DNA from 3 places in the Bradyrhizobium sp. RDM12 genome. Region 3 is predicted to be linked to each of the others. Evidence: predicted binding sites of a transcription regulator. Region 3 holds the regulator's gene; each other region holds the start of a gene.
What was found. Region 3 encodes LexA, which represses DNA repair genes until DNA is damaged. Its sites were predicted from a motif close to TGTTCNNNNTGTGTTCNG; they were not measured.
Positions count from the first base shown of each region.

Region 1: a site for LexA is predicted at 9,721-9,738, ahead of ACTGJ9_RS33945 (DUF3072 domain-containing protein). Genes of this name have one in related genera too.
Region 2: a site for LexA is predicted at 11,619-11,636, ahead of ACTGJ9_RS31795 (putative DNA modification/repair radical SAM protein). Genes of this name have one in related genera too.

Region 1 covers NZ_CM133064.1:6,948,157-6,961,694, reverse strand. Annotated here, with positions in the region: gene tkt (transketolase) at 1-1,650, shown strand, start outside; partial or broken gene fba (class II fructose-bisphosphate aldolase) at 1,668-2,752, shown strand; partial or broken gene ACTGJ9_RS33985 (form I ribulose bisphosphate carboxylase large subunit) at 2,782-4,243, shown strand; gene ACTGJ9_RS33980 (ribulose bisphosphate carboxylase small subunit) at 4,255-4,656, shown strand; gene cbbX (CbbX protein) at 4,761-5,693, shown strand; gene rpe (ribulose-phosphate 3-epimerase) at 5,690-6,370, shown strand; gene ACTGJ9_RS33965 (hypothetical protein) at 6,542-6,748, shown strand; partial or broken gene ACTGJ9_RS33960 (Do family serine endopeptidase) at 6,941-8,476, shown strand; gene ACTGJ9_RS33955 (hypothetical protein) at 8,758-9,120, shown strand; gene ACTGJ9_RS33950 (DUF6496 domain-containing protein) at 9,133-9,417, opposite strand; gene ACTGJ9_RS33945 (DUF3072 domain-containing protein) at 9,490-9,684, opposite strand; gene ACTGJ9_RS33940 (hypothetical protein) at 9,908-10,156, opposite strand; gene ACTGJ9_RS33935 (hypothetical protein) at 10,251-10,454, opposite strand; gene ACTGJ9_RS33930 (hypothetical protein) at 10,644-10,895, shown strand; partial or broken gene ACTGJ9_RS33925 (sensor histidine kinase) at 10,892-12,383, opposite strand; gene ACTGJ9_RS33920 (HAMP domain-containing protein) at 12,397-13,538, opposite strand, start outside.
Region 2 covers NZ_CM133064.1:6,483,488-6,497,025, reverse strand. Annotated here, with positions in the region: gene hpnO (aminobacteriohopanetriol synthase HpnO) at 1-202, shown strand, start outside; gene ACTGJ9_RS31840 (anti-sigma factor family protein) at 271-1,035, opposite strand; gene ACTGJ9_RS31835 (sigma-70 family RNA polymerase sigma factor) at 1,032-1,580, opposite strand; gene ACTGJ9_RS31830 (cupredoxin domain-containing protein) at 1,720-2,049, opposite strand; gene ACTGJ9_RS31825 (metallophosphoesterase family protein) at 2,074-3,018, opposite strand; gene ACTGJ9_RS31820 (alpha/beta fold hydrolase) at 3,198-4,082, opposite strand; gene ACTGJ9_RS31815 (GMC family oxidoreductase) at 4,095-5,714, opposite strand; gene ACTGJ9_RS31810 (M20 aminoacylase family protein) at 5,888-7,060, shown strand; gene ACTGJ9_RS31805 (inorganic phosphate transporter) at 7,135-8,757, opposite strand; gene ACTGJ9_RS31800 (UdgX family uracil-DNA binding protein) at 8,862-10,304, opposite strand; gene ACTGJ9_RS31795 (putative DNA modification/repair radical SAM protein) at 10,304-11,539, opposite strand; gene ACTGJ9_RS31790 (ImuA family protein) at 11,825-12,595, shown strand; gene ACTGJ9_RS31785 (Y-family DNA polymerase) at 12,495-13,538, shown strand, end outside.
Region 3 covers NZ_CM133064.1:4,863,450-4,867,912, forward strand. Annotated here, with positions in the region: partial or broken gene ACTGJ9_RS23760 (ComEC/Rec2 family competence protein) at 33-1,101, shown strand; gene ACTGJ9_RS23765 (hypothetical protein) at 1,112-1,543, opposite strand; gene ACTGJ9_RS23770 (hypothetical protein) at 1,732-1,974, opposite strand; gene lexA (transcriptional repressor LexA) at 2,152-2,853, opposite strand; gene ACTGJ9_RS23780 (molybdopterin molybdotransferase MoeA) at 3,030-4,241, opposite strand; gene ACTGJ9_RS23785 (hypothetical protein) at 4,376-4,463, shown strand, end outside.

The DNA.
Region 1 (13,538 bases), 2.1 Mb from region 3:
ACGACCGGGCCGCTGGGGCAGGGCATCGCGACAGCCGTGGGTATGGCGCTCGCAGAGCGCATGGCCAATGCACGGCACGGCGACGGCCTTGTCGATCACTTCACCTATGTGATCGCCGGCGACGGCTGCCTCATGGAAGGGATCAGCCAGGAGGCGATCTCGCTCGCAGGTCACCTCCAGCTTGGCCGCCTGATCGTGCTGTTCGACGACAACGGCATCTCGATCGACGGACCGACGTCACTCGCGACCTCGGATGACCAGTTGGCGCGCTTCGCCGCATCCGGCTGGTCGGCGCGCCGCGTCGACGGGCACGATCCCGAGGCCGTTGCTCAGGCGATCGCAGAGGAACGTGAGAGCGCAAAGCCGTCGCTGATCGCCTGCCGCACCATCATTGGTTATGGCGCGCCGGACCGCCAAGGTACCGAGAAGGCGCATGGCGCGCCGCTCGGCACCGAGCAGACGGCGGCAGCGCGGCGGACGCTTGGGTGGGACTATCAGCCGTTCGTGGTGCCTGTCACGATCATGAAGGCGTGGCGGATGATCGGGCAGCGCGGGCAGGTCGATCGTCTCGCCTGGCTCGACCGTTACGAATGCGCGACGCCCGAGCAGCGCGACTTGTTCATCGAGGGCAAGCCGGTTGCCCTGCCGAACGCCTATGCCCAGGCCTCGGCGAAATTGCGCGAGTGCTTTGCCACCGAGCATCCAAAGCTTGCGACCCGGCAGGCCTCGCAACAGGTGCTCGATGCCATCGCGGGAACGATCCCCGGACTTGTTGGCGGCTCTGCGGATCTGACACATTCGAACCTGACGCATGTCAAAGTGCAGGCGCCGGTCCGACATGACGCGTTCGCCGGCGATTACATCCACTACGGCATCCGCGAGCACGGCATGGCGGCTGCGATGAATGGACTCGCACTGCATGGCGGCTTCATTCCGTATGGCGGCACGTTCCTCGCCTTCTCCGACTATAGCCGGCCGGCGGTCCGCCTTGCGGCCCTGATGCGGCTGCGCGTCATCCATGTGATGACCCACGACTCCATCGGCCTCGGCGAGGATGGTCCGACGCATCAGCCGGTCGAGCATCTCGCCGCGCTGCGCGTGATTCCGAATCTTCTGGTGTTCCGTCCCGCCGATGCGGTGGAGACGCTGGAAACCTGGGACTGCGCGCTCAAATCGGAGGATCGTCCGTCCGTGCTGTGCCTGTCGCGCCAGGCGTTGCCGACCTTCCGCAGTGATGTGCGCGGCAGGAACCGGGTCGCACGCGGCGCCTATGTGATTGTCTCGCCCGATGGCGGACGCGACGTGACGCTGATGGCGACCGGCTCGGAAGTTTCGATCGCGCTGGAAGCTGCGCGCCTGCTCGCGACCGAGCATGTCCGCGCTGCCGTCGTGTCGGCGCCGTGCTTCGTCCTGTTCGAGGAGCAACCGGACGACTATCGCGCCGCGGTTCTCGGCACGGCGCCGCGCGTCGGCATCGAGGCGGCAGTCGCCGGCGATTGGCATCGCTGGATCGGTGCTGACGGTGAGTTCGTCGGCATGCGCGGCTTTGGCGCGTCGGCGCCGGCACCGGTGCTCTACCGCGAATTCGGCATCACGCCGCAAAGCGTGGCGGAAGCCGCCCGGCGGGCGATCGCCCGCGCTCGCAAGTGATAACAGGAGGACTTGTCGTGGCCCGTATCACCCTTCGCCAGTTGCTCGATCACGCCGCCAGTCACGGGTACGCGGTGCCGGCGTTCAACATCAACAATATGGAGCAGGGCATTGCGATCATGCAGGCGGCGGCTGAAGTCGATGCACCCGTCATCATCCAGGCCTCTCGCGGTGCCCGCAGCTATGCCGGTGATCTCATGCTCTCGCACATGATCGACGCGCTGGAGCGGACCTATCCTGACATTCCGCTGTGCATGCACCAGGACCACGGCAACGACGAGGCCACCTGTGCCAGCGCCATCGCACATGGCTTCACCTCGGTGATGATGGACGGTTCGCTCGAGGCGGACGCGAAGACGGCGGCCGACTACGGCTATAACGTCGCGATTACCCGTCGCGTCGTCGATCTCGCGCATTGGGTCGGCGCCTCCGTCGAAGGCGAGCTCGGTGTGCTCGGTTCGCTCGAGCATGGTGGTGGTGAGCAGGAGGATGGGCACGGCGTCGAGGGCAAGGTCAGCCACGACCAGTTGCTGACCGATCCCGACCAGGCCGTCGACTTCGTTCGTGCCACCAAGGTCGATGCGCTCGCTATCGCAATGGGCACTTCGCATGGCGCCTATAAGTTCAGCCGCAAGCCGGATGGTGACATTTTGGCGATGCGGGTGGTCGAGGAGATCCATCGCCGGCTGCCGAACACACACCTCGTGATGCACGGTTCGTCATCGGTGCCGCAGCCGCTTCAGGACATGTTCAACCAGTTCGGCGGCGAGATGCCGCAGACCTGGGGGTGCCGGTGGAGGAGATCGTCCGCGGGATCAAGAGCGGCGTGCGCAAAGTCAATATCGATACGGATTGCCGGCTCGCCATGACTGCCGTGTTCCGCAAAGTCGCCGCGCAGAGCCGCAGCGAGTTCGATCCGCGCAAATTCCTGAAACCCGCGATGGATGCCATGCGGGAGCTCTGCCGCGATCGTTTCGAGCAGTTCGGCACCGCCGGCCATGCGAGCAGGATCAAGGTCGTTCCCTTGGGCGAGATGGCGCGGCGTTACCGCACTGGCGAGCTCGATCCCGGCATCGGCGCCAGCGAGCCGGTTGCAGCCTAATCATTCCGAGAGAAGAGCAGGAGAGAGCCATGAATGCACATGCAGGCACCGTCCGCGGCAAGGAGCGCTATCGATCGGGCACGATGGAATACGCGCGCATGGGCTATTGGGAGCCCGACTATGTGCCGAAGGACACCGACGTCATCGCACTGTTCCGCGTCACGCCGCAAGAGGGCGTCGACCCGATTGAGGCGTCGGCGGCCGTGGCCGGCGAATCCTCCACCGCGACCTGGACGGTGGTGTGGACCGATCGGCTGACCGCTGCCGAGAAGTATCGCGCCAAGTGCTATCGCGTCGATCCGGTGCCGGGCACGCCCTGGCTCGTACTTCGCCTACATCGCTTATGACCTCGACCTGTTCGAGCCGGGTTCGATCGCCAACCTGTCGGCGTCGATCATCGGCAACGTGTTCGGCTTCAAGCCGCTCAAGGCGCTGCGCCTGGAAGACATGCGCTTCCCGGTCGCGTATGTGAAGACATTCCAAGGCCCGGCGACCGGCATCGTGGTCGAGCGCGAGCGGCTCGACAAGTTCGGCCGGCCGTTGCTGGGCGCAACGGTCAAACCGAAACTGGGACTTTCGGGCCGCAACTACGGCCGCGTCGTCTACGAGGCGCTGAAGGGCGGGCTCGATTTCACCAAGGACGACGAGAACATCAACTCGCAGCCGTTCATGCACTGGCGCGACCGCTTCCTCTATTGCATGGAGGCGGTGAACCGCGCACAGGCAGCCTCCGGCGAGGTCAAGGGCACGTATCTCAACGTCACCGCGGGCACGATGGAGGACATGTACGAGCGCGCGGAGTTCGCGAAGGAGCTCGGGTCGTGCATCGTCATGATCGATCTCGTGATCGGCTACACCGCGATCCAGTCGATGTCGAAATGGGCGCGCCGCAACGACATGATCCTGCATCTGCACCGCGCCGGTCACTCGACCTATACGCGGCAGAAGAGCCACGGCGTGTCGTTCCGTGTCATCGCCAAATGGATGCGGTTGGCCGGCGTCGACCACATCCATGCCGGCACGGTGGTCGGCAAGCTCGAGGGCGATCCCAACACCACGCGCGGCTATTACGACGTCTGCCGCGAGGATTTTAACCCGACCAAGCTGGAGCATGGCCTGTTCTTCGACCAGTCCTGGGCGAGCCTCAACAAGATGATGCCGGTTGCCTCCGGCGGCATCCATGCCGGCCAGATGCACCAACTGCTCGATCTGCTCGGCGAGGACGTCGTGCTCCAATTCGGCGGCGGCACCATCGGCCATCCCATGGGCATTGCGGCCGGCGCGATCGCCAACCGCGTGGCGCTGGAAGCGATGATCCTCGCCCGCAACGAGGGCCGCGACTACGTCCATGAAGGCCCGGAGATCCTGGCCCGGGCGGCCGAGACTTGCACGCCGCTGAAGGCCGCGCTCGAGGTCTGGAAGGACGTCACCTTCAACTATCAATCCACCGACACGCCGGATTTCGTGCCAACCGCGCTCGAAACTGTCTAGGGAGACGCAACATGAAACTCACCCAGGGCTGCTTCTCGTTCCTGCCCGATCTTACCGACGATCAGATCACCAAGCAGGTGCAGTACTGCCTCGCCAATGGCTGGGCGGTGAACATCGAGTTCACCGACGACCCGCATCCCCGCAACACCTATTGGGAGATGTGGGGTCTACCGATGTTCGATCTTCAGGACGCTGCCGGCGTGATGATGGAGCTCGCGGAGTGTCGGCGGGTGTATGGCGACCGTTACATCCGCATCAGCGGCTTTGACGCCAGCCACGGCTGGGAGTCGGTGCGCATATCCTTTCTCGTCAACCGTCCACCGCAAGAAGCCGAGTTCGAGCTGGTGCGGCAGGAGGTTGGCGGCCGCGCGATCCGGTACAGCACCATACGCAAGGCCGCTGCCCACGCTTAGCAATAGCCATTCCTCTCCGCGCGGAGCACTCCCTGCTTCGTATCCTTGGCGGACCACTGCTTCGCCGCTCCCCTCGCGGCGAAGCTCTTTTCTTCGAGGTGCCCATGCTTGACGTTCCCCATGCAACGGCCGCCGAAGGCGGTGAAACCAATTTCGATCTCCGCAAGGAGGCCGAAGCGGCCGGAATCACCGAGACGCTGCAACAGCTCGAGCAGGAGCTGATCGGCCTGAAGCCGGTCAAGAACCGCGTGCGCCAGATCGCCTCGCTGCTGCTGATCGAGCGCATCCGCCAGCGTGCCGGCCTCGCATCAGCGCCGCCGACGCTGCACATGTCGTTCACCGGCAATCCCGGCACCGGCAAGACCACAGTGGCGTTGCGCATGGCAAAGATCCTGCACGGGCTCGGCTTCGTGCGGCGCGGGCAGGTGATCTCGGTGACGCGCGACGATCTTGTCGGGCAATATATCGGCCACACCGCCCCGAAGACGAAGGAGATCCTGAAGAAGGCGATGGGCGGCGTGCTCTTCATCGACGAGGCCTATTACCTGCACCGGCCCGACAACGAACGCGACTACGGCCAGGAAGCGATCGAGATCCTGCTCCAGGTGATGGAGAACCAGCGCGAAGACCTCGTGGTGATCCTCGCCGGCTATGGCGAGCGCATGACCAGCTTCTTCGCCTCCAATCCCGGCTTCCGCTCGCGTATTGCTCACCACATCGACTTCCCGGATTATGCGGAAGCCGAGCTGCTGGTCATCGCCGAGCTGATGCTGAAGGAGCGCGGCTACCGCCTCTCGGCGGCTGCGCGCGAAGCCTTCGAGAGCTACATCGCGTTGCGCCGAACCCAGCCGTTCTTCTCCAACGCCCGCTCGATCCGCAACGCGGTCGATCGCATTCGTCTGCGGCAGGCTGATCGCCTGGTGTCGGATCTCGATCGCATGCTCGACGTTGCCGCTCTCGAGACCATCGATCCGATCGACGTCCTGGCGAGCCGTGTCTTCAGCGGCGGTGCCGATGTGCGGAGTGCAAAGACATGACCAGGGAGATCATGATCGCTCCCTCGATCCTAGCGGCGGATTTCGCGCGCCTCGGCGAGGAGATCGCAGCGATCGATGCGGCCGGCGCCGACTGGATCCATTGCGACGTGATGGACGGGCACTTCGTGCCGAATATCAGCTTTGGCGCAGATGTCATCAGGGCGATCCGGCCGGTAACGAAGAAGGTCTTTGATGTGCATCTGATGATCGCGCCTGTCGATCCCTATCTGGAGGCGTTCGCGAAGGCGGAGGCCGATGTCATCACCGTCCATGCCGAGGCGGGCCCGCATCTGGACCGTTCGCTCCAGGCGATCCGCGCACTCGGCAAGAAGGCCGGCGTCAGCCTGTGTCCGGCGACCCCCGAAAGCGCGATCGAATATGTGCTGGATCGTCTCGATCTCGTGCTGGTGATGACGGTCAACCCTGGCTTCGGTGGCCAGTCCTTCCTCGAATCCCAGCTCGAGAAGATCAGGCGCATTCGAAGCATGATCGGCGAGCGGCCGATCCGTCTCGAGGTCGATGGTGGCGTCACGCGGGACAATGCCGCCGCGGTTGCCGCGGCCGGCGCGGATACGCTCGTGGCGGGTTCCGCAGTGTTCCGCGGCGGGCGCAATGCCGATTATGGCGCCAACATCGCGGCCATTCGCGGTGCCGCGGAAGCGAAGAGATCGGGCTGATCATCCATCGCGGTTCCAGAGTCCCTCGACAGGAACCAATGTGCGGCTGCAGGCTTCCTGAAAGTTAACCCAGATTAAGCCGGCTGTGCGCGCAAGAACGTTTTGCATAGCCGCCATCGACCTGACGCAAATCAGGGTTAATAAGCCCGGGTGAATGCGAGGGAGGGTCTCATGGAGAACGTACGTCGCTACCGCGCGCTGGCGTCCCTCTGTCGCCAGCAGGCAGCCTATCGGCCGCTCCAGAATTGGCAGCTGCTCGGTCAGGCCGAGCATTTCGAATATCTCGCCGAGACTGCGTTGAAGGCGCATTTCGATGCGTGCAATGCGCAACGCGAAGATGAGGCCGTCGCGGCATGGGAGCATCCCGCCGCGGCCTAGAGCGCTATAACCGTAACTCCTCAGAAAACTGCTCGCGGGCTCGTTACGCAGGGGGACGTCCGTGTCGAGAATTTGGCTTGCGACGGACGGCCGCAGTTACTTTGCCTAGATTTAATCGCGTGGACGGGACGTCGTAAGGTGACGATGTCCATGTTGGGTGCAAGGCGACTTACCCAACATGGAGAATTCGACATGATTGATCGCGTCAATTCCGACACCGCCAAGGCCCGAAAAATTCTGAAGCCGCGCCGGCTTGCACTGCTCGGCACCGTGGCCGCGCTCGGCGTGGCCTTGCTGGCTGCTTCTCCCGCTTCGACGCATTTCGGCGTGAACTCTCATCTCGCCTGCGCACGCGGCTGACAGCGCCGCGACGCCGCCGGGCTTCGGCGATCTCGTCAGCAAGGTCAAGCCCGCCGTCATCTCGGTGCGGGTGAAGATCGACCAGGACAACGACAAGAGCGCGATGCTGCAACAGAACCGGATGGATTCGGACGGGGATTCTCCGTTCGACCAGTTCTCGCGGCAGTTCGGCTTCCCGGGCATGAACGGCATGCCGCGCCAACACCACCAGGTGATTACGGGCGAGGGCTCCGGCTTCTTCATCTCGGCCGACGGCTACGCCGTGACCAACAACCATGTCGTCGACCATGCAGAGTCGGTGCAGGTGACGACGGACGACGGCACGATCTACACCGCGAAGGTCGTCGGCACCGATCCGAAGACCGACCTCGCGCTGATCAAGGTCGACGGCAAGAAGGACTTCCCGTTCGTGAAATTCTCCGACCAGAAGCCGCGGATCGGCGACTGGGTGGTCGCGGTCGGCAATCCCTTCGGCCTCGGCGGCACCGTGACGGCCGGCATCGTTTCGGCCAGCGGCCGCGACATCGGCAACGGTCCCTATGACGATTTCATCCAGATCGATGCGCCCATCAACAAGGGCAATTCCGGCGGTCCGGCGTTCGACATGAACGGCAACGTGATCGGCGTGAACACCGCAATCTTCTCGCCCTCGGGCGGCTCGGTCGGTATCGGCTTCGATATTCCGTCCTCGACCGCGAAGCTCGTGATCGCGCAGCTCAAGGACAAGGGCGCGGTCACCCGCGGCTGGCTCGGCGTGCAGGTGCAGCCGGTGACGGCGGAGATTGCCGACAGTCTCGGCCTGAAGGCGGCGCGCGGCGCAATCGTCGACAACCCGCAGGAAGGCAGCCCGGCGGCGAAGGCCGGCATCGAGGCGGGCGATGTCATCACCGCGGTCAACGGCACCGCGATCAAGGATTCCGCGATCTCGCCCGCACCATCGCCACGCTGGCGCCGGGCACGTCCGTGAAGCTCGACATCCTCCACAAGGGCGACACCAAGACGGTGACGCTGGCGCTCGGTGAATTGCCGAACGAACGGCAGGCCCAAGGAAGCGGCAACACTGACGAGGGCAAGATGCAGCAGGCCCCCGGCACGCCGCGCCTCGGCCTCAGCCTGGCGCCGGCCGGCGACGTCCAGGGCGCAGGCCAGAAGGGCGTCGTGGTCACCGAGGTTGACCCGCAGGGTCCGGCTGCGCAGCGCGGCATCCAAACCGGCGACGTCATCCTCAATGTCGGCGGCAAGGCTGTCGCCAATGTCGGCGATGTCCGCTCCGAGTTGGCGCAGGCCAAATCGTCCGGAAAGAAGAGCGTGCTGCTGCAGGTGAAGACTGCAGAGGCGACCCGGTTCATCGCGGTGCCGCTCGCCTGATCGCGACTCTTGGCCTCGGCGGCAAATTCAAAAGGCGGCCTGCGGGCCGCCTTTTTCGCGCGCAGCTTTCGAGATACCCACAGGCCGCCGATAACATTCTCGTTAACGGCAGCAATGATGACGGTTTCGTCCGAAAAAGCCGCGTTCGCTCGTCAGACTTTGCCATCGCGTCGTGTGCCTTGGCGGCAATGAAGCCGCCGAGGCAAATTGCTGGAGTGGAACTTCGGACGTCCGGCCGCTTTGTGGAACCGGCCGGTGGTTCGCATTTGATCGGTGCCGACATGGATCGATTGAAGCTCTCGCTGAAGCTTGCGCTGCTCGCAGCGCCTCTTTTGCTGTCGACCGGAAGCGCCCTGGGGCGCGATGACGGCCGCTTCGCCGACTCGCCGTTAAAGCCGTGGTTCGACAGCCTGCGCAGCCATCTCGGTCCGTGCTGTTCGGACGCCGACGGCGTTGCCGTGGCGGATCCTGACTGGGACTCGCACAATGGGCACTACAGAGTCCGTCTTGACGGGGAATGGATCGAGGTCCCCGACGAAGCCGTGATCACCGAGCCGAACCGCGCCGGGCGCACCATGGTCTGGCCGGTCAAGACAGCGTTTGGCGTTTCGATCCGCTGCTTCATGCCCGGCACGATGATCTGACGCCGGTCAGCGTCACCGCTTGGCGGATTTGCGCTTCGAGCTCTTCTTCGTCGTCTTCTTCTTTTTCTTTGTCGTCTTTTTGGACGTCTTTCGCTTCGAAGCCTTCTTCGGGACCTTCTTGCCCTTCTTGCGCGCTTCCGAGAGGCCGATCGCGATCGCCTGCTTGCGGCTCTTCACGCGACCTCCGCGACCGCCCCGTCCGCTCTTCGCAGTCCCCTTCTTGTAGCGCCGCATCTCTCGTTCGACATCACTGCCGGCGCTGCGTGAGTAGCGGCGTTTTTTTGCCTTGCGTGCCATTCACTCTCTCCGTTGGCCTCGGAAGAGAAACAGGAGTGCTGACGCAACGTTCAAAGGCGCCGGCCGCGAGCCTCAGAACGAGTTCGCGAGTTCAATCTCCGCCTCCAGCACCTGAATGCGGCGCGCGGCTTCGGCAGAGGACAGACCGCGATCGTATTGCGCGGGCTGGTAGGCCTCTTCACTCAGCCGCTTCAGCCGCAGCCCCTGCGCCCGGGTCATCTGCTCCATGAGAAAAGCTTTGGCGTCGTATTTATGCTGAACCTGCATGTGCGCTCTCCATTCTGAATTCGTGGCTTGACTATATGTTCTCATTTTGTTCTAACAAGACGTGGACGGCAGAATCAATGAAATTCGACGTAAAATCAGCGCCTTGAGGCTTGATATAGCCGGTGTCGAGGCGTCGGTGCGTAATCTTCTCTTAGGAGCGGTCCCCCACGCAACGAAAAGCCCCGCGTCGTAGCGGGGCTTTTTTTATGCGATGAGCTTGCGCCTACTTGCTCATCCCGTTCTGAGGCTTGGTCATGCTCCCGCCGTGGTCGCTGCCAGGGCCGGCACCGCCTTGGCCGGAGGCGTCGGGGGCTGTCGTCTTCATGTTCGCGCCCGTCGTGGTCTGCGACGTGGGCGCAGCTTGCGAGGTCGAGGAGTGGTGCTTCTTGTGAGATTTCGCCTCCGCCGCAAACGGCGCGGCGGCGAGGCCGGTTGCCAACATCACGGCGAGGGCGAGCTTGGTCGTCTTCATGTGAGGGAACTCCCTGAGTTGAATTGACGCAGGCAGCCAACCGCTATTCGCCGCGGGAGTTCCGAGCAATACGTCGGATTGCGCTTCACGCGCTTCAAGATTCCTTGTCTTCGTTCAGGATGAACACGACTCCCGTCAGGGCGGCACCGATCGCAAACGTCGTCGCCATCGTGCCGACAAAGACGAAGGCTGCCGCACGGCCGCCGTGGTTCACCAATTCTGCGACCGCAGGATTGGCCAGAATAAGTGCGAGCGTGAACGCCAGACCGAGTGCAGCGCCCATCATCGCATGCGTCATCAGTTTGATGATGCCGGTGGGAGAGATCAGACTGGACGACCTATTTGGCGACCTATTTGGCGACTTTTTTGCGCGCATGGAACTGCCGATCGATCTGCCATGCAAACGCCGGCCACAATCGAGGGTTCCGTCCGGATGAAGGATTTGTCATCCCCCGCTTCATCGGGCGTTCATGCCGACCTTGCGAGGATGAACGGCATCAACACGGGAACATTCGATATGGGCAAGGTAGTCTTTCTCTATCGCTCGTTGGCCTATCGTAACGCGGCGGCCGACATGTTGCGCAAGGCACGCAAGCTGCCGCGCGGTGCGGAGCGCAGCGCCGCCCGCCGCTACGCGACGGCGTTGCGCGATCTCGCGCAAACGGAAGCCTGGCTCGAAGGGCGTATCGCCGATGAACCGCGGCCGATGTTGCGGTTGAAGGTCGCCGCGTCGCGCTAACCCGACGCGCGCTGAAGTTCGGGAGAGGTGCTGGCCTCAAACTTCTCCTGCACCGCCGACGTTGCCGCGCTCTTGCGCGTCAACGGCACATCGAGACGGCACAACAGCCCCTCTGGACGCCAATCGAACTGCGCCTGTCCGCCGAGCTGGGATTGACACTGGCCAGCAGGCTTCTTGTGCCGAAGCCACGCGACTTCGGCGTCCTGACCAGCGGCCCTCCGGTCTCGTCCCACGTCAGGGTGAGGAGATCGTTCTCGGCTTGCCAGCCGATCGCAAGCCGCCCCGACCGGGTCGAGAGCGCGCCATATTTGGCGGAGTTGGTGAAGAGCTCGTGCAGCGCGAGCGCCAGTGTCTGGGCTGTCGCCGGCAGCAGCTGCACCGCGGGACCCGCGAGCTTGATCTGTCCGCCGAGCGAATAGGGCGCAAGCTCTTCCTCGATGAGCTTCGAGAGCTCGGCGCCCTGCCAGCTCGATAGCGACAGGATGGTGTGCACGCGCGCGAGCGCATTGATGCGCCCTCCACCGCATTAACGTAAGCCTTGACCCCGTCGGCGCGGGTGAGGCGCACGATCGACTGTGCCAGCGCCAGTGCGTTCTTGGCGCGGTGATCGACTTCGCGCGCCAGCAGGTTCTGCCGCTCCTCGGCGCGCTTGCGTTCGGTGATATCGACGGTGACGCCGCTCACCCGTACGACGCGACCGGTTGGATCCACAGTTGCGGCCGCCGTGCCGACGCACCAGCGCACATCGCCATCGGGGCGCACGATACGGAACTCCGTCTCGTAGGCGCGCGTGCCTGTGTTGAATTCGGCGACGGCCTTGGGCAGCTGATCGACGTCGTCGGGATGGAGCAGTGCCTGAACGTTGGCCGGGTTGACCTCGAAATTCTCGTGGCTCACGCCAAAGATGCGATATTGCCCCTCGTCCCACATCCAGTCGCCGGTGACCCAGTCCCAGTCCCAGGATCCCATCTTGCCGGCGGCGATTGCCATGCTGCGTCGCTCTTCGCTCTCGCGCAATTTTGCGGTGGAGTTCTCGAGCTCGGCGGTGCGGGCGCGGACGCGATCCTCGAGATCCTGGTTCAGCCGCTCGAGCTCGCGCGTCTTGCGATAGAGTTCAGCAAACACCTTGACCTTGGCGCGCAGCACCTCCGGAACGACAGGCACCGGCACGTAGTCGACGGCGCCCATCTCGTAGCCGCGCAACCGGTCGATGTCGCTGACTTGAATGGCCGAGATGAAGATCATCGCGGTCTTCTGGAAGCGCGGATGCTCGCGGATCATTGCCGCGAGCTCGAAGCCGTCGAGCTCGGGCATGCACACGTCGACCAGGATCACCGCGATCTCGGTCTTGAGCAGCACCTCCAGCGCCTCGCGGCCCGACGAGGCGATCACGAGATTCTCGCCGAGTTCCTTCAGGATCACCTCATAGGCGAGCAGCTTGGCCGGCTGGTCGTCGACGAGGAGGATATTGACCTTTTCGTGGTCCATTCTCGGATCCAACTCAGCGGTGCAGCCACATGCGGATCGCAAGCAGCAATTGATCGGTGTTGACGGGTTTGGCGAGGTAGTCGGACGCGCCGGCCTCCAGGCATTTTTCGCGATCGCCCTTCATCGCCTTCGCCGTCAGTGCGATGATCGGGAGGCGCAGGAACGCCGGATTTTCCCGGATCACGCCGATGGTCTGATACCCGTCCATCTGCGGCATCATGATGTCCATCAGCACGATGGCGATTTCCGGGTTGGATTCGACCAGCGTCACCGCCTCGCGGCCAGTGGTTGCCGTCAGCACCTTCATGCCACGCCGTTCCAGTACGCTCGACAGCGCGAAGATGTTGCGGGCATCGTCGTCGACGAGCAGCGCGGTCTTGCCGATCAAATCCTCATCGGAACTGTTGAGCTTCTCCAGCATCCGCTGCTTCTCGACCGGCAGCTCCGTGATCACGCGATGCAGGAACAGCGCGGTCTCGTCGAGCAGGCGTTCGGGCGATTCCACGCCCTTGACCACGATGCTGCGCGCCATGGTGTGGAGCTCCGCATCTTCTTCCGCGGAGAGCTCCCGGCCGGTGAACACCACCACCGGAATGTTCGACAGCGTATCGTCGCGACGGATCTGATCCAGCACCTCGAAGCCGCTCATATCGGGCAGCCGGAGGTCGAGCACGACGCAGTCGCAGGGCGCCTCGCGCAGCGTCGAGAGCGCGCCGGCGCCGGTGTCGGTGGTCACGATCTCGATGTCGTCGTGATGCAGCAGCTCGCGAATCGACAGCTGCTCGGCCTCGTTGTCCTCGACGATCAGGAGCCGCTTGCGCCGCGGCCGCGCATATTCCTTGATCTGCGCCAGCGCGGCGGCGACCCCTTCAGTCGTCGTCGGCTTGTTGACGAAGGAGAAGGCGCCGCGGGCCAGCGCATGCTGGCGGTCCTCGTCGAGCGTGATGATCTGCACGGGGATGTGGCGCGTCAGCGGGTTGTGCTTGAGCTGACTCAGCACAGTCCAGCCGAGCATGTCGGGCAGGAACACATCGAGTGAGACGGCCCTCGGCTGATACTGTTTTGCGAGTTCGAGCGCCTCTGCGCCGCGTGCGGCAACCAGAACCTTGAAACCCTTGTCACGCGCGAGGTCGATCAGGATGCGCGCATAATGCG
Region 2 (13,538 bases), 1.6 Mb from region 3:
GGATCACAAGATCCTGACGCAGGTGGCCGGTCACGGCAGCCACACCATCAAGCTGCTGCCGTCGCTCACCATCACCGAAGAAGACTGCAACTGGATCGAGCGCGCCTTCGACGACGTCATCGCCGGCAGCCACAAGGTCCCCGGTGCGATCTGGTCGCTCGGCAAGACGCTGGTGGACAACGCGGTGCGGCGGTCGGCCTGATTTTCTGCCGAGGCGTATCGGCCGTCCTCATTGCTTCGCTGCGCTTGCAATGACGGTGTGATGTAAAGCTACCCCTCCACATTCGCCTTCATCGCAGCCTCGAACTTGTCGACGAATTCGGTGAGCTCGTCGCCGCCGATATCGCTGACGGCCCAGAAGTTCAGGCCGCGCTCGCCCCAGCGGCGGCAGTTGAAACCTTGCATGGTCTGCGTCTTTGGCGGCCGATGCTCGGTGCTCGCGGTCTGCGACACGAACAAATTGATGATGTGCTGCCGGCGCCGGTAGACCACCGCACCGATGGCGCGCGCATCGACATAGTCGAGCCTGCCCCCAACCAGCGTAAAACCTTGCGCCGTGAGGTCGATCACGGGCGGGGCGACATCGAGCTTGCCGTTGAACCAGGGCTTGACCGTGTGCTGATCGGTCGAGACGACGTCGATAAGGTGGCCGGCCTGGAGCGAGCGCAGATGCGCGGAAACGACCTCCGAGAGGATGCGCTGCTGGTCGTCCTGGCGCAGCACCATGGCGACGACGCCGGAAGCGGCGAGCGCCGAGACTGCCGAACCCATCGCAAAACCGCGAAGCACGGAACGCCGGCTCGGCTGCGGCCGCGCTTGCGGCATCGACGCCTCGATGCGGGCACGCAGGCCAGCGGGCGCACTGTAGCGCAGCTTGGTATCGGCCAGCACGCGCTTCATCTCGCGCTGTGCCGCGAACTCAGCCGTGCAGGCCGGGCAGCTTGCGACGTGGGCTTCGACCTCGCGCGCATGGCCGGCATCGAGCTCGTTGTCGAGCAGCGCGTGAAGCAGGATTTGTGCTTCGTCGCAGGTCATTTCGATTGCTCCTCTTCCGCCGTCCAGGCCGCGCGCAGCATGGCGCGGGCGCGGGCGAGGCGGGACATCACGGTGCCGACGGGGGCACCGACGGCTTCGGCAATTTCACGATAGGACAGGTTGCTGATCTCCCGCAGCACGAAGGTTTCCTTGAATGGCTCGGCGAGCGCGTCGATCATCTTGCGGATGGCGCCGGCGTCGCGGCTGCGCAGCACCTCGGTCTCCGGGCTGGCCTCGCTCTCCTGCCACATCGGGGTCTGGTCGGCGGCGCCGGGCGTGTCCTCGATTGCGGCGTGCGAGTGCGCGCGTCTCGCATATTCGGCGTTGCAGACGTTGCGCAGGATCGCGAACAGCCACGGCTTCATCGCCGGACCGCGATAGCTGTCAAAGTGCTTCAGCGCGCGCAAATAGCATTCCTGCACCGCGTCCTCCGCGTCGGAGGCGTCGCGCAGGAGATAGCGTGCAAGCGTGTAAACGTCGTCGAGATAGGGGAGCGCCGCCTCGCGGAAGCGCTGCGCCTTCTGGAAATCGTCGCTGACGGGCATCGCCTCTCGCTTTGCCTCTTGCTGCGTTTGGTGCGTCGTTTCGTTCTTGGCGTCGCCCTTGGGCCTGACCGACGCCAAGCGAGCCCGGCCGGCGTGGGACCACCGGCCGGGCAAGACAGAGATGCCTTGATTGGAGACGTTACTCAACCTTGATCATCCCGGTCATGTGCGGGTGCAACGAACAAAAATACTTGTAGTCGCCCGCATCGGTGAAGGTGAACGTGAACTTGTCGTCGGTGTCCAGGGTCTTGGACCTGAACTTGCCGGCCGACACCACGGTGTGGGGGATGTCGTCCCGGTTGGTCCAGGTCACGGTCGTGCCGACCTTGATCTTGAGCTCCGGCGGCTGGAAGACGAAATTGTCGATATGCACCTCCATGTTGGTGTCGTCGGCACGTGCGGTTGCGGCGGGTAGCAGGATGGCCGCGGCCAGAGCGATCCCGAAGTCGCGGCGATTGAGTGTCTTCATTGTCAGCTTCCGTTCAGCCCTGAATCAACCCTGCAGCGGCGTGTCGATGATCGCGAGCCGCTGCTCGTTCTGCTTGAAGTTGATGCTGGCGACGCCGAGCATCGAACGGAGCTTGGCGTCCTCGACCTTCATCGGTCCGGGCGATGCGGCAGTACCTGGCGCCGGTTGCGGGAAGGCGGTCGAACGCGCCGTGTGGAAGGTGACGTTGCCCTCGACCTTCTGCATCACCTGGTGGATGTGCCCGTTCAGCACGGTGACCGAACCGAACCCCTTGACGTATTCGAGTGCGCGGCCGCCGTCCTCGGTGCCCCAGCCCCATTCCGGATAGACGGTCCAGAGCGGAATATGCGCGAACAAAACGACGGGCGTGGATTTCGACTTGCCGCGAAGATCATCCTCGAGCCAGGCGAGTTGCTCGGCGCCGAGATTGCCGAGGCCGCCGCCCTTGAGGTCGACGACGTTGACGAGGCCGACGAAGTGCACGCCGCCGGCGTCGAACGAGTACCAGCCCGCACCTTTGGTGCCGCGGCCGTAGCGCTCGCGATAGAACTTCACCTCTTCGTCGAGGAAGTCGTGCTCGCCGGGCACGTAGTGCACGTCCAGCTTGGACTGCGAGATGATGCGATCGGCGTTGTCGAACTCGGAGGCTTTCGACAGATGGGTGATGTCGCCGGTGTGGATCATGAATGACGGCTTGACCGGCATCGCATTGATCTTGTTGACGGCTTCCTCCAGCGTGCCCAGCGCATTGGGGTTGGCCGGCTTGTCGAAGCCGACATGGCTGTCGCTGATCTGGAGGAAAGTCATGCCGGGCGCGGCGGCGGTTGCGGCTTCAGCTGAATCGATGATGCCGAGCGAGCGCGGCACGCCGCCCGTAATGGTCCAGAGCACACCGGTGCCGGCCCATGTCATGCATTCCAGCACCTTGCGGCGGCTGACGCCGTCTTCGCCGTGATCGTGTCCGCTCATCGCTCGTCTCCTTTGGCCCGGGATTGGGCCGTCTGGGAGGTGATCGGGGGAGGATTGGGTTTATTCGCGGGGGCTGATGACGTTTTCGTGAGGTGGGGTCACGCTCGCCGTTTGAGCCCGCAGCCCGGCAGCGCGCAACTTGTGGCGCTGCGTCCGGGACAACAGACATGAACGGGGATCTACGCCGAAAATTCCCGGACGGCCCGCAGCACGAGGGCGGGCGCTTCCTGCGCCACGCAATGGCCGGCGCCTCTGAAGGCGAGGGCACGGGCGTGCGGGATGAGCGCCATGGCGCGTGAGGCCATCTCTTTATAGATCGGCCCCGACGTTTCGGCAGTCGTCACCGTCACGGGGCACGCGATTTCGCCAAACCAGGCGAACGGATTGCCGCGCGCGTCGCCGACGTAAACCTGCTCCATCGCCTCGTAGATCGGACGCAGCATCGCCGACTCGATCTCGGGCGTGCAGCAAAGCCGCACCCTGCCGTTGTCGAGCGGCGCAAAACCGTGCCGCACATAGGCCCAGAGCGACGCTTCGGTCCAATCCGCAAAGGCAGGCGCGGCACGGTAGCGCCTGAAGACGGCATCGTGACTGTCGAACTCCGCCTGCCGGCGCAGCGCGCCCTGCACACGGGACAGCGATTGTTCGCTCAGCCCCACGGATGGATCGCGTGCCGCATGCGGGTTCATCACGGTCGGCTCCATCACGAACAGGCGTGTGAAACATCCCGGCCTCATCCTTGCTGCCAGTAACAGGTCGGTTGCGCCCGCGCTGTGACCGATGCCGTAGACGTCGCGCAAGCCCAGCACGTCGATCACCCGGCAGATATCGTCGGCATAGTCCGCAAAATGATAGGTGCGGGGCTTATGGCTTGCGCCATGGCCGCGGCGATCGAGCCCGTAGACGGTGTGGGTCGATGCAAGATCGCGCGCGACCTCGTCCCAGACGTCGGCGACGAAGCCGGTGCCGTGCACGAGCAGGGCAGGCGGATTGCCGCTCTCGCCCCATTGCAACATGGCGATCTCCGAGCCGGTGGGACCGATGGAAAAGCGCTGACTGATCATGGTGATTGGATGCTACTTCGCATCCTCCAGAATCATCGCAGCGCCCTTCTCGGCGATCATCGCAGTCGGCGTGTTGGTGTTGCCCGAGGTGATCGTCGGCATGATCGAGGCGTCGACGACGCGAAGACCGCTGAGGCCATAGAACCGCAGGCGCTCGTCGACCACGGCCATGGGATCGCTCACCGCGCCCATTTTCGCCGTGCCGACGGGATGGAAGATGGTGGTGCCGATATCGCCGGCGGCCTTTGCGAGCGAAGCATCGTCGTCGCCGACGCTGGGACCGGGCAGGTATTCGCTCGGGCGATATTTTGCCAGCGCCTTCTGCTGCATCAGGCGGCGTGTGGTGCGGATGGCGTCGGCGGCGACCTGGCGGTCGTCGTCGGTCGACAGATAATTCGGCGCAATGATCGGCTTCTCGTCCGGCGTCGCCGAGCGCAGGCGCACGGTGCCGCGCGAGGTCGGCTGGAGATTGCAGGCGCTCACCGTGATCGCCGGGAAGCGATGCAGGGGATCGCCGAACTTGTCGAGCGACAGCGGCTGCACGTGGAACTGGATGTTGGCGCGCGCGCGTGTCGCATCGGAACGCGTGAAGATGCCGAGTTGCGACGGCGCCATGGTCAGCGGACCGCGGCGGCGGAAGGCATAGTCGAGGCCCATCAGACCGCGGCGGAGCAGATTGTAGTAGGTCTCGTTCAGTGTCCGCACGCCCTCGACCTTGTAGATCGCACGCTGCTGGAGATGATCCTGCAGATTGCGCCCCACGCCGGGCTTGTCCATCACGATGTCGATGCCGAGCGGCGACAACCAGTCTGCGGGCCCGATACCGGAGCGATGCAGCACCTGCACCGAGCCGATCGAGCCTGCCGAGAGAATCACCTCGCGCTTTGCGCGCGCCTCGATGATCTCGCCGTTCTGGATGAAGCGCACGCCGACGGCGCGGCCCTGCTCGATGATCAAATGGTCGACCAGCACATGTTTCTCGAGCCGCAGGTTCGGCCGGTTCAGCGCCGGCTTGAGGAAGCCGCGCGCCGACGACCAGCGCCGGCCGCGCTTCTGGTTGACGTGGAAATAGCTCGTGCCTTCGTTGTCGCCGGTGTTGAAATCCGGGATGCGCTTGATGCCCATTTCCTCGGCGGCATCACCGACGGCGTCGAGAACGTCCCAGGACAGCCGCGGCGCCTCGATCCGCCAGCCGCCGCCGGTGCCGTGATGCTCGCTTTCGCCCAGGAAATGATCCTCCAGCCGCCTGAACAGCGGCAGCACGTCGTCATAGCCCCAGCCGGTCATGCCGAGCTGGCGCCAGTGATCGTAATCGGCGGCCTGTCCGCGCATTGAGATCATGGCGTTGATTGCCGAGGAGCCGCCGATCACCTTGCCCCGGGGATAGGCGAGTGCGCGGCCGTTCAGGCCTGGTTCTGCCTCGGTCTTGAACATCCAGTCCGAGCGCGGATTGCCGATCGCGAAGAGATAGCCGACCGGAATGTGGAACCAGATCCAGTTGTCGTCGCCGCCGGCCTCGAGAATGAGAACGCGGTTCTTAGGTTGGGCCGATAGCCTGTTGGCAACAATGCAGCCGGCCGTGCCGGCGCCCACGACAATGTAGTCAAACTCACCTTCGAGCCGCCTTGGCATTCTGCTTCCACCCGTATGGTCCCTACGTTCCGTCCTAATAGGCAGACGAAGACGATGGGGACAAGTCCGGCGATGCCGGGCGGGCAGGGCTAGACCCCGATCCCTAACGGTTGGGCGGACTGGCGCTTGCATGGTAGACAGGCCTGCATTTTCAACAGAGCTCGAGACCCTCCATGCCCATCGTGAACCGCGTCGCTGACCTTCAACCCGATATCCAGGCTTGGCGACGGGACATCCACCAGCACCCCGAGCTGCTGTATGATGTCCACCGCACCGCAGCATTCGTTGCGGATCGCCTGCGCGAGTTCGGTTGCGACGAGGTCGTGACCGGCATCGGCCAGACCGGCGTGGTGGGCGTCATCAAGGGCAACAAATCGGCCGGCGAGGGGCTCAAGGCGATCGGTATGCGGGCCGACATGGACGCGCTGCCCGTCGATGAGCAGACCAACCTGCCTTACGCCTCCAAGATTCCGGGCAAGATGCACGCCTGCGGCCATGACGGCCACACCGCGATGCTGCTCGGCGCCGCGCGCTACCTTGCCGAGACCCGCAATTTCGCCGGCAATGCCGTCGTGATCTTCCAGCCGGCCGAGGAAGGCGGCGCCGGCGGCGCGGCCATGGTCAGGGACGGCATGATGGAGCGCTTCGGCATCGAGCAGGTCTACGGCATGCACAACGGCCCCGGCATTCCGGTCGGCTCGTTCGCGATCCGGCCCGGCCCGATCATGGCGGCAACCGACGAGGTCGACCTCATGATCGAGGGCCTCGGCGGCCACGCCGCGCGTCCGCACAAATGCGTCGATTCCGTTCTGGTCGGTGCACAGCTGATCGCCGCGTTGCAGTCGATCGTCGCGCGCAGCGTCGATCCGCTGGAATCGGCCGTGATCTCGATCTGCGAATTCCACGCCGGCAACGCCCGCAACGTCATCCCGCAAACCGCGACTCTGCGGGGCACCATCCGCACGCTGACGCCGGAGGTGCGCAAGCTGGTCGAGAAGCGCGTGCGTGAAGTCGTGGCGGGCGTGGCGCAGATCACCGGCGCGAAGATCAATCTGAACTACAAGCGCAACTATCCCGTGGTGAACAACCATGCCGCGGAGACCGAAGTGGCGTCGCGGATCGCCAAGCAGGTCGCGGGCGATGCCAACGTGCTCGATATGTCGCCGATGATGGGCGGTGAGGACTTTGCGTATATGCTGGAAGCGCGTCCCGGCGCGTTCATCTTCTGCGGCAATGGTGACAGCGCCGGCCTGCATCACCCCGCCTACAATTTCAACGACGAGGCGATCGTGTTCGGTACGTCGTACTGGGTCAAGCTGGTCGAGGAGCAGTTGGCAGCGTCGTAAGCTAAGACGCAGGAAGAAATGAAAAAGGGCCCGTGCATTGCACGGGCCCTTTGACGTTGGTAAGCGGCGATCTCTCAGAAGACGTGAGAGAAGAAGTAGTACAACGAGCCGGAGATGATCATCGCGGCCGGCAGGGTCAGCACCCAGGCCATGGCGATGTTGCGGATCGTGGCCCATTGCAGGCCGGAGCCGTTGGCGGCCATGGTGCCGGCGATGCCTGACGACAGAACGTGCGTGGTCGAGACCGGCAGGCCGTAGATGTCGGCGGCGGCGATGGTGGCGGCCGCCGTAATCTCGGCGCACGCGCCTTGCGCGTAGGTCAGATGCGTCTTGCCGATCTTCTCGCCGACCGTCACGACGATGCGCTTCCAGCCGACCATGGTGCCCAGCCCAAGCGCGATGGCGACCGCGATCTTCACCCAGCCGGGGATGAACTTCGTGGCGCTGTCGAGCGAGCCCTTATAGGCGTTGAGCACGGCGACGTCGCCGGAGCTGAGCTCGGCTTCCTTGTCCTTCATCAGGAAGCGCAGCGCTTCAGAGACGAGGTACATGTCGTTGCGGGTGTTGCCGACGAGGTCCGCCGGCACTTTCGCCAGCGAGCCGTAGGTCGTCACCTGCCTGGCGATATCGCGCACGAGCACGGCAAGCGACGGGAACGTGCCGCCGTTGACTTCGCGCGTGGCGACGTAGCTGGTCACCGCAGGCCGCGGATTGCCGAGCACGTTGTAACCTGCAGCCTTGCCCTCGATGATCTTGCTCGCCGCCTCCGAGTTCGTGACGAAATGTTCGATCTCGGTCGCCGGCAGCGCGCGATTGAGCGCATAGGCCGTGGGCACGGTGCCGATCAGGATCAGCATGATGAGGCCCATGCCTTTCTGGCCGTCGTTCGAGCCGTGGAAGAAGCTCACCAGCGTACAGGTCAGGATCAGGATGCCACGGATCCTCCACGGCGGCGGCTGGTCGCCCTTCGGCTCGCCGAACAGAGCGGGCGTGACGCGCAGCAGCACGCTGCGGAGGATGTACAGCAGTATCGCGGCGAGCGCGAAGCCGAACAGCGGCGACAGCAGCAACGCCTTGCCGATATTGGTGGCCTGCGACCAGTCGACACCCGAGGTGCCGCTGCGGCCATGCAGAACTGCGTTCATGATGCCGACGCCCATGATCGAGCCGATCAGCGTGTGCGAGCTCGAGGCCGGCAGGCCGAAATACCAGGTGCCGACGTTCCAGATGATGGCGGAGATCAACAGCGCGAACACCATCGCGAAGCCGGCGCTGGAGCCGACCTGAAGGATCAGCTCGACCGGCAGCAGCGAGACGATGCCGAACGCGACTGCGCCCGAGGACAGTAGCACACCGAACAGGTTGAACATGCCGGACCACACCACAGCGATGTTGGCGGGCAGGGAGCGCGTGTAGATGACGGTCGCGACCGCATTGGCGGTGTCGTGGAAGCCGTTCACGAACTCGAAACCGAGCGCGATCAAAAGCGCGACGAAGAGCATGAGGAAGGGAGCGATGCTCTTGACCTGCGTGCCGGTCGCATCGACGTCGATCCAGATGCTGTAGGCAACGAACAGCAGCGCCGCAGCGATGACCCCCATATAAATGATGCCGGTCAGCGGATGGAATCCGCCTTCAAGGTCTGGCCCCTTACGCAAGGCCGGCTCGATGGAGCCGGGTAAAGCAACGTCACTCATTGGAAATTCTCCTGTCCCAAGGCCCCGATTTTGCGCGCGGCATGTGACAGGCAGTTGAAATGGCGGAACTTATCCACGCTCGGTGGCTGTGTGTGGCCGCCGTCTCAGGCGGCGTGCGCGGACTTCTTCTGCAGGCGGGCAGCGATCGTGAGGTCTTCGACAAAGCGCTGATATTCCAGCACCTTCGCTTTCGGATCGGGTAGCCGCAGCAGATAGGACGGATGCACCGTGACCAGAGCCTTGCGTCCGTCGGCGAGGTCTATGAGCCGGCCGCGGTTCTTGCCGATCGGCGTGATCTTGCCGAACACGCTTTGCGCGGCGGTGGCGCCCATTGCCACGATGAGATCGGGCTGGATTGCCGAAACTTCCCGCTCATACCATTGCCGGCACGCCTTGATCTCCGGCGTCGCCGGCTTCTGGTGCAGGCGGATCTTTCCACGCGGCACGAATTTGAAGTGCTTCACGGCATTGGTGACATAGACTTTCTTGCGATCGACGCCGGCTTCCGCCAGCGCACGGTCGAGCATCTGTCCGGCCGGCCCGACGAAGGGATGGCCGGCGAGGTCTTCCTTGTCGCCGGGCTGCTCGCCGACCAGCATGATGGTGGCGTTCTTCGGTCCTTCTCCGAACACGGTCTGCGTCGCGTCCTTGTAGAGCGGGCAGGCGCGGCAATGCGCGGCCTCTTCTCGCAGCGCGTCGAGATTGTTGGCGGCGGGTTTACGTGTCATCGGAGCCTCCGGCCGCTTCTGGGGCTTGTGCGGATCGGTTGCGGCATTTGCGATCATGGCGCGGGTCATGCGTTCGGCGTCCTCGATCAGAGGCTTAATGATCGAGGCCTCGGGCAGGTTCCTCCAGTATTTCTTCGGCATCTCGGTCTGCATCGCCTTCACCTTCAACCGTGCCGGATTGAAAATGCTGGCGTAGTAGCGCCGCCAGGTTTCTTCCAGCCGGTCTTCGCTTGGCGCCTCGCTCTTGCTCACGCCCGGCGTGAACGACAGCGCGTGGCCGTCCCAATGGGAGCAGAGATCGGGCGTCAGGATCGACCACGGCATATCGGCAAAGCGTTTGGCGAAAAACGGCGCGGCGAGCTCGACGATGTGATGCTCCGGCTCGAACCAGGCGACGTAATGCGCGGCACGCTCACGGCCGATCTCGCGGAAGCGCACGAAAGCGTGCATCTTGTGCTCGTCGCGATGGACCGCTCTTGCCATCGCCGTAGCTAACGCGATGTCGGGATCGGTCGCGACCTCGATGAGATCGTGATTGTCCCGCAACCGCCAGAGCAGGCGATAGAGGATCGCAAAGCGCTGGGGATCGCGATGCAGGATGGCGGCCTGGGCGAGGTCGACGAATTTTGCCGACACATTGAATGTGCCGTCGTTCACCTCGAGGATCGGAGACGGCGCGGACGGTGCGAACAACTCGGCTTCGCCGCCTTGCACGGCCCAGGTGACATCGGTGGGCTTCACACGATGAAGCACGAGCGTGCGGGCGGCTTTGCGCCAGTTTTCGAAATCGGTTTCGGTGTCGAGGGTGATGTATTGCATCAGAAACCAAACCCCAATTGCGTTGCTTTCGGCTTGAACCGTTCGATCAGCCGCGCCTCGTCGAGGCGGTCCGGCGTGGGGCGGTAATCGCTGAGCACGATGAACGGCAGCACCTTGTTGCGGGCCACGTGCAGCCGCGCGAGATCGGAGAGACGGATCGTGGTGGTGCGCCGCGTGGCGATGATGCGCTCGACCGCTTTGGTGCCGAAGCCCGGCACGCGCAACAGCTCCTCGCGGCTGGCGCGGTTGATGTCGAGTGGAAAACGGTCGCGATGGCGCAGCGCCCAGGCGAGCTTGGGATCGATGTCGAGCGACAGCATCGCGCTATCATCGACGATCTCGCCGACGTCAAAACCGTAGAAGCGAATCAGCCAGTCGGCCTGGTAGAGCCGGTGCTCGCGCAGCAAGGGCGGCTGTACCAGAGGCAACGCGCGACTGGCATCGGGGATCGGGCTGAAGGCGGAGTAATAGACGCGCCGCAGCCGGTAGGAGCCGTAGAGATTGGCGCTGGTGTGGAGGATGGTGTGATCGTTCGCGCCATCTGCGCCGACGATCATCTGCGTGCTTTGTCCTGCCGGTGCAAAGCGCTGCGGCTTGGCCTTCGACTTGGTGCTGCGGTTGTCCTCGGCTTCGTCCAGTTTCAGCCGCAGCTGGCCCATGGTGCGGCGGATCGCACGCACGTCCTTCTCGGGCGCGAATTGCTGCAGGCTGGTCTCCTCAGGCATCTCGATATTGATGGAGAGACGATCGGCATATTTGCCGGCCTCCGCGATCAGCGCGTCATCGGCCTCCGGAATGGTCTTGAGATGGATGTAGCCGCGGAAGTGATGCTCTTCGCGCAGCTTTCGGGCGACGCGGACCACCTGCTCCATCGTGTAGTCGGGGCTGCGGATGATGCCGGAGGAGAGAAACAGTCCTTCGATGTAATTGCGCCGGTAGAAATCCAGCGTCAGCTTGACCACCTCGTCGATGGTGAAGCGGGCGCGCGGCACGTTGGAGGAGGCGCGGTTGACGCAATAGAGACAGTCGTAATTGCAGGCGTTGGTGAGCAGCACCTTGAGCAGCGAGATGCAGCGGCCATCCGGCGCGTAGGAATGACAGATGCCCATGCCCGGCGCGGTCGAGCCCATGCCCTTGCCGTCGCTGGAATCCCGCTTCTCGGTGCCGCTGGAAGCACAGGAGGCGTCGTACTTGGCTGCATCCGCCAGGATCTCCAGCTTGCGTTGTACGTCCATTCCGGAATCCCTTTGATTCAGCTCATGAATCTGATCGATTGCAATTCGATTGACTCTTCGTGTGCCGTTAGCTTTATATTAGAACATAACATGAACAAATGAGCCAGCCGCTGGTTCTTCTTTTGAACGCCACGGCATCAATCTTTGAGGAGCGGCGAGCATGCGGAGCGCGATCAGCAAAAGTGGTCGCCGGTTTTGCGTCCGATCGCGCTCCACTTTTTAAGAGGGCGCATGATCTCGTCGCCAAACCGCTCACACTTTGGCGGATCATGCGCCACCGCACGCATGAGCGCGCTTGCGACCTTGCGCAGCCAGATCGAACGGATCGAGACGGCGGAGGTCGTGCATCATCACGATCGCGTCGCGCTCGGCCACGGCGAGGTCGACCGCGCGCTGAAGGGCGGGCTCGCACGCGCGGCGATCCACGAGGTGTTTTGCGAGGGGCGTCAGGGCGCGGCCGCGACGGGCTTTGTCATCGGGCTTGCGGGCCGCGTCACGGTGCGCCGGCCGCTGCTATGGGTGCGGCAGGATTTCTCGGAACTTGAAACCGGCGCGCTGTCGATGAGCGGGCTCGCCGAGCTCGGCCTCGATCCGCGCCGCGTGGTGATGGTGCGCGCGGCTGACGTGGAGAGCGCGCTGCGCACCTCTGCCGATGCGCTCGCCTGCGATGCGCTCGGCGCCGTCGTGCTCGAACTCTGGGGCGAGACCAGGCAGTTCGATCTCGTCGCAAGCCGCAAGCTGACGCTGGCCGCGCAATCCTCCGGCGTCACCGGCCTCTTGCTGCGAATGGCGGCACAGCCGCTGCCCTCGACTGCGGAAACGCGATGGATGCTGCGCGCGGCGCATTCGCCGCCGGGATCAGTATGGAGTGTCTGGGGCGCGCCGCGCTTCGATGTCGAGCTGTTGCGCAATCGTCATGGCCCGTGTGGCCGGTGGATCATGGAATGGAAGTGTGATGAGTGCCAGTTCAGTGAACCGTCGGCGTATTCTCAGCCTGTGGCTGCCGCGCCTGCCCATCGACCGGATTCAGCGTTTCTTCAGCAGCGGGCTGGGTAATAATCCTGAGCCCAGCATCGTCGTCATCAAGGACAACAATGCGCTGGTGATCCATGCGCTGGACGAGGCCGCCGAGCGGCTCGGTCTGCACATCGGCCAGCCGCTGGCGAATGCCCGCGCGATGTGTCCGGACCTGAAAGTGTTCGACGCCGATGTCGTGGCCGATGCGAAGACGCTGAGCGACATCGCCGACTGGTGCGACCGCTTCACGCCGCTGGTGGCGCTCGATCCGCCGCACGGGCTGTTCCTCGACATCACCGGCTGCGCGCATCTGTTCGGTGGCGAGGCTGCATTGTTGCAGACGCTGGTTCGTGCGCTGGCGCGCCAGGGCTTTGCCGTCGGCGCCGCGATCGCCAGCACCTCGGTCTGCGCGCGCACGCTGACGCGGCAGACGCCTGGCGTTATTGTTGCCGATGGCGCGGAGGCGGCGGCGATCGACCGGTTTCCGGTGTCCGCGCTCGGTGCGGACGAGACCATCACCACCGGCTTGCGCCGGGCCGGGCTGAAGACGATCGGCGATGTCGCCTCGCGCACCCCGAGCGAAATCACGGCGCGGTTCGGCGCGCGGTTCTCCACGCTGCTCGCGCATGCGTTGGGGCAGGGCGATGCGCCGATCAGCCCGCGAAAACCGCTGCCCGACTACATCGTGGAAAAACGCTTTGCCGAGCCGATCGCGACCGACGCCATGATCGCGATGACACTGTCGCGGCTGGCCGACACATTGATCGCCTCCATGGAGAAGCAGGGCAAGGGCGCGCGACGCCTGGAGGCTGTATTCTTCCGCACCGACGGTGTGGTGCGCGCGATCACGGTCGAGACCGGACGTCCCGTGACGCGAAGTGCTGTCATCGACCGGCTGTTCCGCGAGCGGCTCGATGCGCTTGCCGATCCCCTCGATCCCGGCTTCGGCTTCGACATGGTGCGGCTGTCGGCGAGCCGCACC
Region 3 (4,463 bases):
GTTGATGACACAAATGATTTTGGGATCGGCCTCCCGCCTTCCAGATGTCGTTTGCGGCAACGCTCGGGCTCGTCGCGCTGGTGCAGATCGGCATGCCGAACCTGTTTGCCTCGCCCGATCATTCGACCACCGCGCGCATCGCGCTGTGGGGCGGCCGCGAGATCGCGATGCTGTTCATGGCCTCGATGATCGCGGGGCTTGCGACCACGCCCTATGCCGCCTTCCATTTCCACCGCGTCACGCCCTACGGCGTGCTGGCCAATCTCGGCGCGATGCCGGTGGTGTCCGCGCTGGTGATGCCTGCGGTTGGGATTGCTCGCTGCGCCCTTCGGGCTCGACGGCGTGTTCTGGTGACTCATGGGGATCGGCATCGACTGGATGGTGGCGGTGTCGCGCTGGGTGGCGGCGCTGCCCGGAGCGATCGGCCACGTCGGCGCTTTCGGCACCGCGCCGCTGATCGCGGCGAGCGTCGGGCTGATCCTGATGGGCTTGCTGCGGACGCCCTTGCGCTGGTCGGGCGTACTCGTGCTCGTCGCGGCGATCGTCTGGGGGCTGTCGGTTCGGCAACCCGACATTCTCATCGCCGGTGACGGGCAGAGCGTCGCGGTGCGGGGCAGGGACGGGCAGTTGCATCTGATCCGGACGAGCAAGGACAGCTTTCTGCTCAAGGAGTGGCTCGCGGCCGATGCGGACTCCCGCGATGCCGGGAGCGCCTCGCTCAGTGACGGCGTGTCGTGCGACGACACCGGCTGCGTGACGCCACTCGCCGACGGGCGCATGATTGCGCTGGCGCTCCGCATCGACGCGCTGGCCGACGATTGCAGCCGCGCGGCACTGGTGGTGACGGCAAGGCCCGCGCCGCCGGATTGTGGTGCGATGGTGGTCGATCGGCCGCGTCTCGCGCGCCAAGGCGCGCTGGCGCTGACGCCGCGCGGCGACGGCTTTGCCATTCAGGCGGTGAAGGCGAGGGGCGCAAACCGCCCCTGGTCGCCGGCGGCGGCCGGCGATGGAGATTTCGAACAGTCCCTCATGCCACGGTCGGCAGCTCCGCGTTCCAAAGACGCAACGCCGGCCGACGCCGACCTGCAGGCCGAGGATTAAGATCGACCGCTTAGCCGATCGGCAGGCGCGGCGGCGTGGAGCGGCTGTCGGCGATCTGCGGCTTGTGCTCGCGCTCGCCGAGCGGCTGGGTTACCGGCAGTTGCAGCACGGTCGCACGCTGGCCTTCCACGAGCTGCGTTACCAGCACGTATTTGCCGTCGGGGAATTCGATCGCGTCGTGATGGCGGTCGGGAATGTGCGGATCGACCTTGCCGAACTTGCCGACACGCGAATTGATGGTGCGCGTCCAGATCCAGCGATTGTCGTAGCGGACGTTGTCGGCGAAGGCGAGCTCCGTTCCCGGCAGCAGGCAGACCGCGACGGACATGTCGGCTTCGGAGGCGAAGCCGCGCGTCGAGGTGCCGCGGAACGTTGTCGTGACGATGGTCTCACCGACTTCTGCGGGACGCGTCGCGACGGCATGCAGGCTATAGTCACACATCGGGTGCTCCTCAATCAGGATAGAGCACCGGCGCCTCTGTCTCTGAGGCACAGGCCCCTATCAGAGTGGAAGCTGATCATATGCTTGTTTGTTGGCAAATCTGCGGCTCGCATCGACAGAGCGCGATCACATTATCTTTTGCAAATGCACGAGGAACAAAGCCTGCTCCCGCGCATTCGGTGAGCGCGTCATCTCAGCGGCCTGCGGGCGCCGACCAGCCCGAATATTGCCAGGCCGGCTGCGTCGGCTGTGCGACGGGCGTTGCGGGCATCGCGGAATTGCTCGCTCGTTGCCTGTGGCGCTTTGCGCGCGTGATGCTGCGGCTGAGCAGCCAAGGCCTGCGACCCCATCAAGGCCTGCGAGCCTAAGGCCTGCGGCGCCGATGCTGCGATCAGCGTCATCGTGGCGGTGCCCAAAATGATCTTGCGCATGGTGGTCTCCTCGGTCGGTCAAAGCGCCTGCGAAGCGATGGGGCTTCGTTGCGGCGTGCCGAGGATGTAGCGCTGGAGAGGTAGCCGGATAATCTGTGCAAAACCAGAAAGACCATCCAGCCGGAGCGGACAATCGTCCGCTCCAATCGTTGCTGACGGTCGTCGATCGCGACCCGCTCAGTACTTCCGGTACAGCCCGATCAGCTTGCCCTGGATCTTGACCCGGTTGGGCGGCAGGATGCGGACTTCATAGGCCGCGTTCGCCGGTTCGAGTGCGATCGAAGCACCACGGCGGCGAAAGCGCTTCAACGTCGCTTCCTCATCGTCGATCAGGGCAACCACGATGTCGCCGGTATCGGCGCTCTCGTTGCGCTGAATCAGCGCCATGTCGCCGTCGAGAATGCCGGCCTCCACCATGGAGTCGCCGCGCACTTCCAGCGCGTAATGCTCCCCGGAGCCGAGCATGTCGGGCGGGACGCTGATGGTGTGGCTGCGGGTCTGCAACGCCTCGATCGGCGTACCGGCCGCGATCCGGCCCATCACGGGCACCGCGACGGGACGCTCGCCCTCGTCGGCCTGCGGACTCGACGTCGTGCGCACCTTGCCGAGATTGCCTTCAATGACGCTCGGCGTGAAACCGCGGCGGCTGCCGGCGGCGGCCTGGAGCTCGGGCAGCTTGATCACCTCGATGGCGCGGGCGCGGTTGGGCAGGCGGCGGATGAAGCCGCGCTCCTCGAGCGCAGTGATCAGGCGATGGATGCCCGATTTCGAGCGCAGATCGAGCGCGTCCTTCATCTCGTCGAAGGAGGGCGGCACGCCGCTTTCCTTCAGACGCTCGCTGATGAACCGCAGGAGCTCGTATTGTTTGCGCGTTAACATCTCGACCAAAATCCCCCGGTTGATGTCGTTCGATTCCGAGACGCTGAATTCAGCAATAAGCCGCTACATGCTCGAAACAAATCATGAACGGACACTATATGTTCGATACATGTTCCGCAACTGCTTAATTTACCGTGAACGCGACAAAGTTCGCAGAACGGTTGCGAACGATGCGCTCAAACGGGCAGCCGCAGCACCTCGCAAGGCGCTCCCGCTTCGGCCTTCGGTGCTAACGGTGCGCGCACGAGAAGTGCCTGTGCCGCAGCGAGATCTGCAAGCAGCGAGGAGTCCTGGTGGTTGACGGGAAGGGCGACGAGGGTGCCGTCATCACGCAGATCGAGGCGGGCGCGAAGATAATCCTCGCGCTGGTCATTGGCGCCGATGTCGCGGCCGAGCACGGCGCGTTCGCGACGGTGATGAATCACCGAACGGCCCGACAGCGCTCGAATCAGCGGCACCATGAACAGGAAGCCGCAAACGTAGGATGATGCAGGATTGCCAGGCAGGCCGATCACGTGCATCGCGCCGAGCTGCCCGTTCATCATCGGCTTGCCCGGCCGCATCGCGATCTTCCAGAACGCCATCGAGGTGCCTTCATCGCGGAGCGCCTGCTGCACCAGATCGTGGTCGCCGACCGAGGCACCGCCCGTCGTGACCAGGATGTCGGCGCCGGATTCGCGCGCGCGGCGGATGCCGGCGGAGGTGGCTGCAAGCGTGTCAGCGGCAATCCCGAGATCGATGGTGTCGGCTCCCTCGCTCCGGGCGAGCGCATGCAGGGCGTAGCCGTTGGAATAGACGATCTGGCCATGACCAGGCGTCGTGCCCGGCATCACCAGCTCGTCGCCGGTGGCAAGAATCGCGACCTTCGGACGCCGGCGAACGGCAAGCTGCGGGTGGTTCATGCCGGCGGCCAGCGCGAGGTCGCGCTCGGTCAGCCGCGCGCCCGCGCGCAGCAGCACGTCACCTTCGCGAAAATCGATGCCGGCTGGACGAATGTGCCGCCCGGCGACGGCGGCCTCCTTGATCGTGATGCGCTTGCCGTCGGCGACGGTGTCCTCCTGGATCACGATCGCATCGGCGCCGTCGGGGACGACGCCGCCGGTGAAGATCCGCACAGCTTCTCCAGCGCCAACAGTTCCTGCAAATGGACGGCCGGCTGCGACCTCGCCAATGACGTTGAGCTGCGCATCGACCCTGGCTGCATCCGCCGCTCGGACAGCATAGCCGTCCATCGCCGACATCGCCTGCGGCGGCTGCATGCGCCGCGCCGCGACGTCGTGCGCGAGCACGCGATGAAAGGCCGCATCGAGCGCGACCGTTTCCTCGGGCAGCGGCTCCGCGCCGTCGAGCACGGCGGCCAGCGCATCAGTAACCGGCATCAAGGCCACGGTGAACTCCCGCAACAAAAGCGAAGGAATTGGTCGGCAAGGTTCTAGCCGAGCCGAGGGCCGACGCAAAAAGGGCCTCCTCTAGCGAGAAACCGCACTTCCTTTCGGCGCCAGCTCGGCTTACCTTACCTTCCATGACGAAACTGCTCGAGAAGGCGCTTCAAGCCGTGCGACAGCTTCCTGCGGATAGTCAGGATGAGATCGCCCGCGCAATGCTGGCTT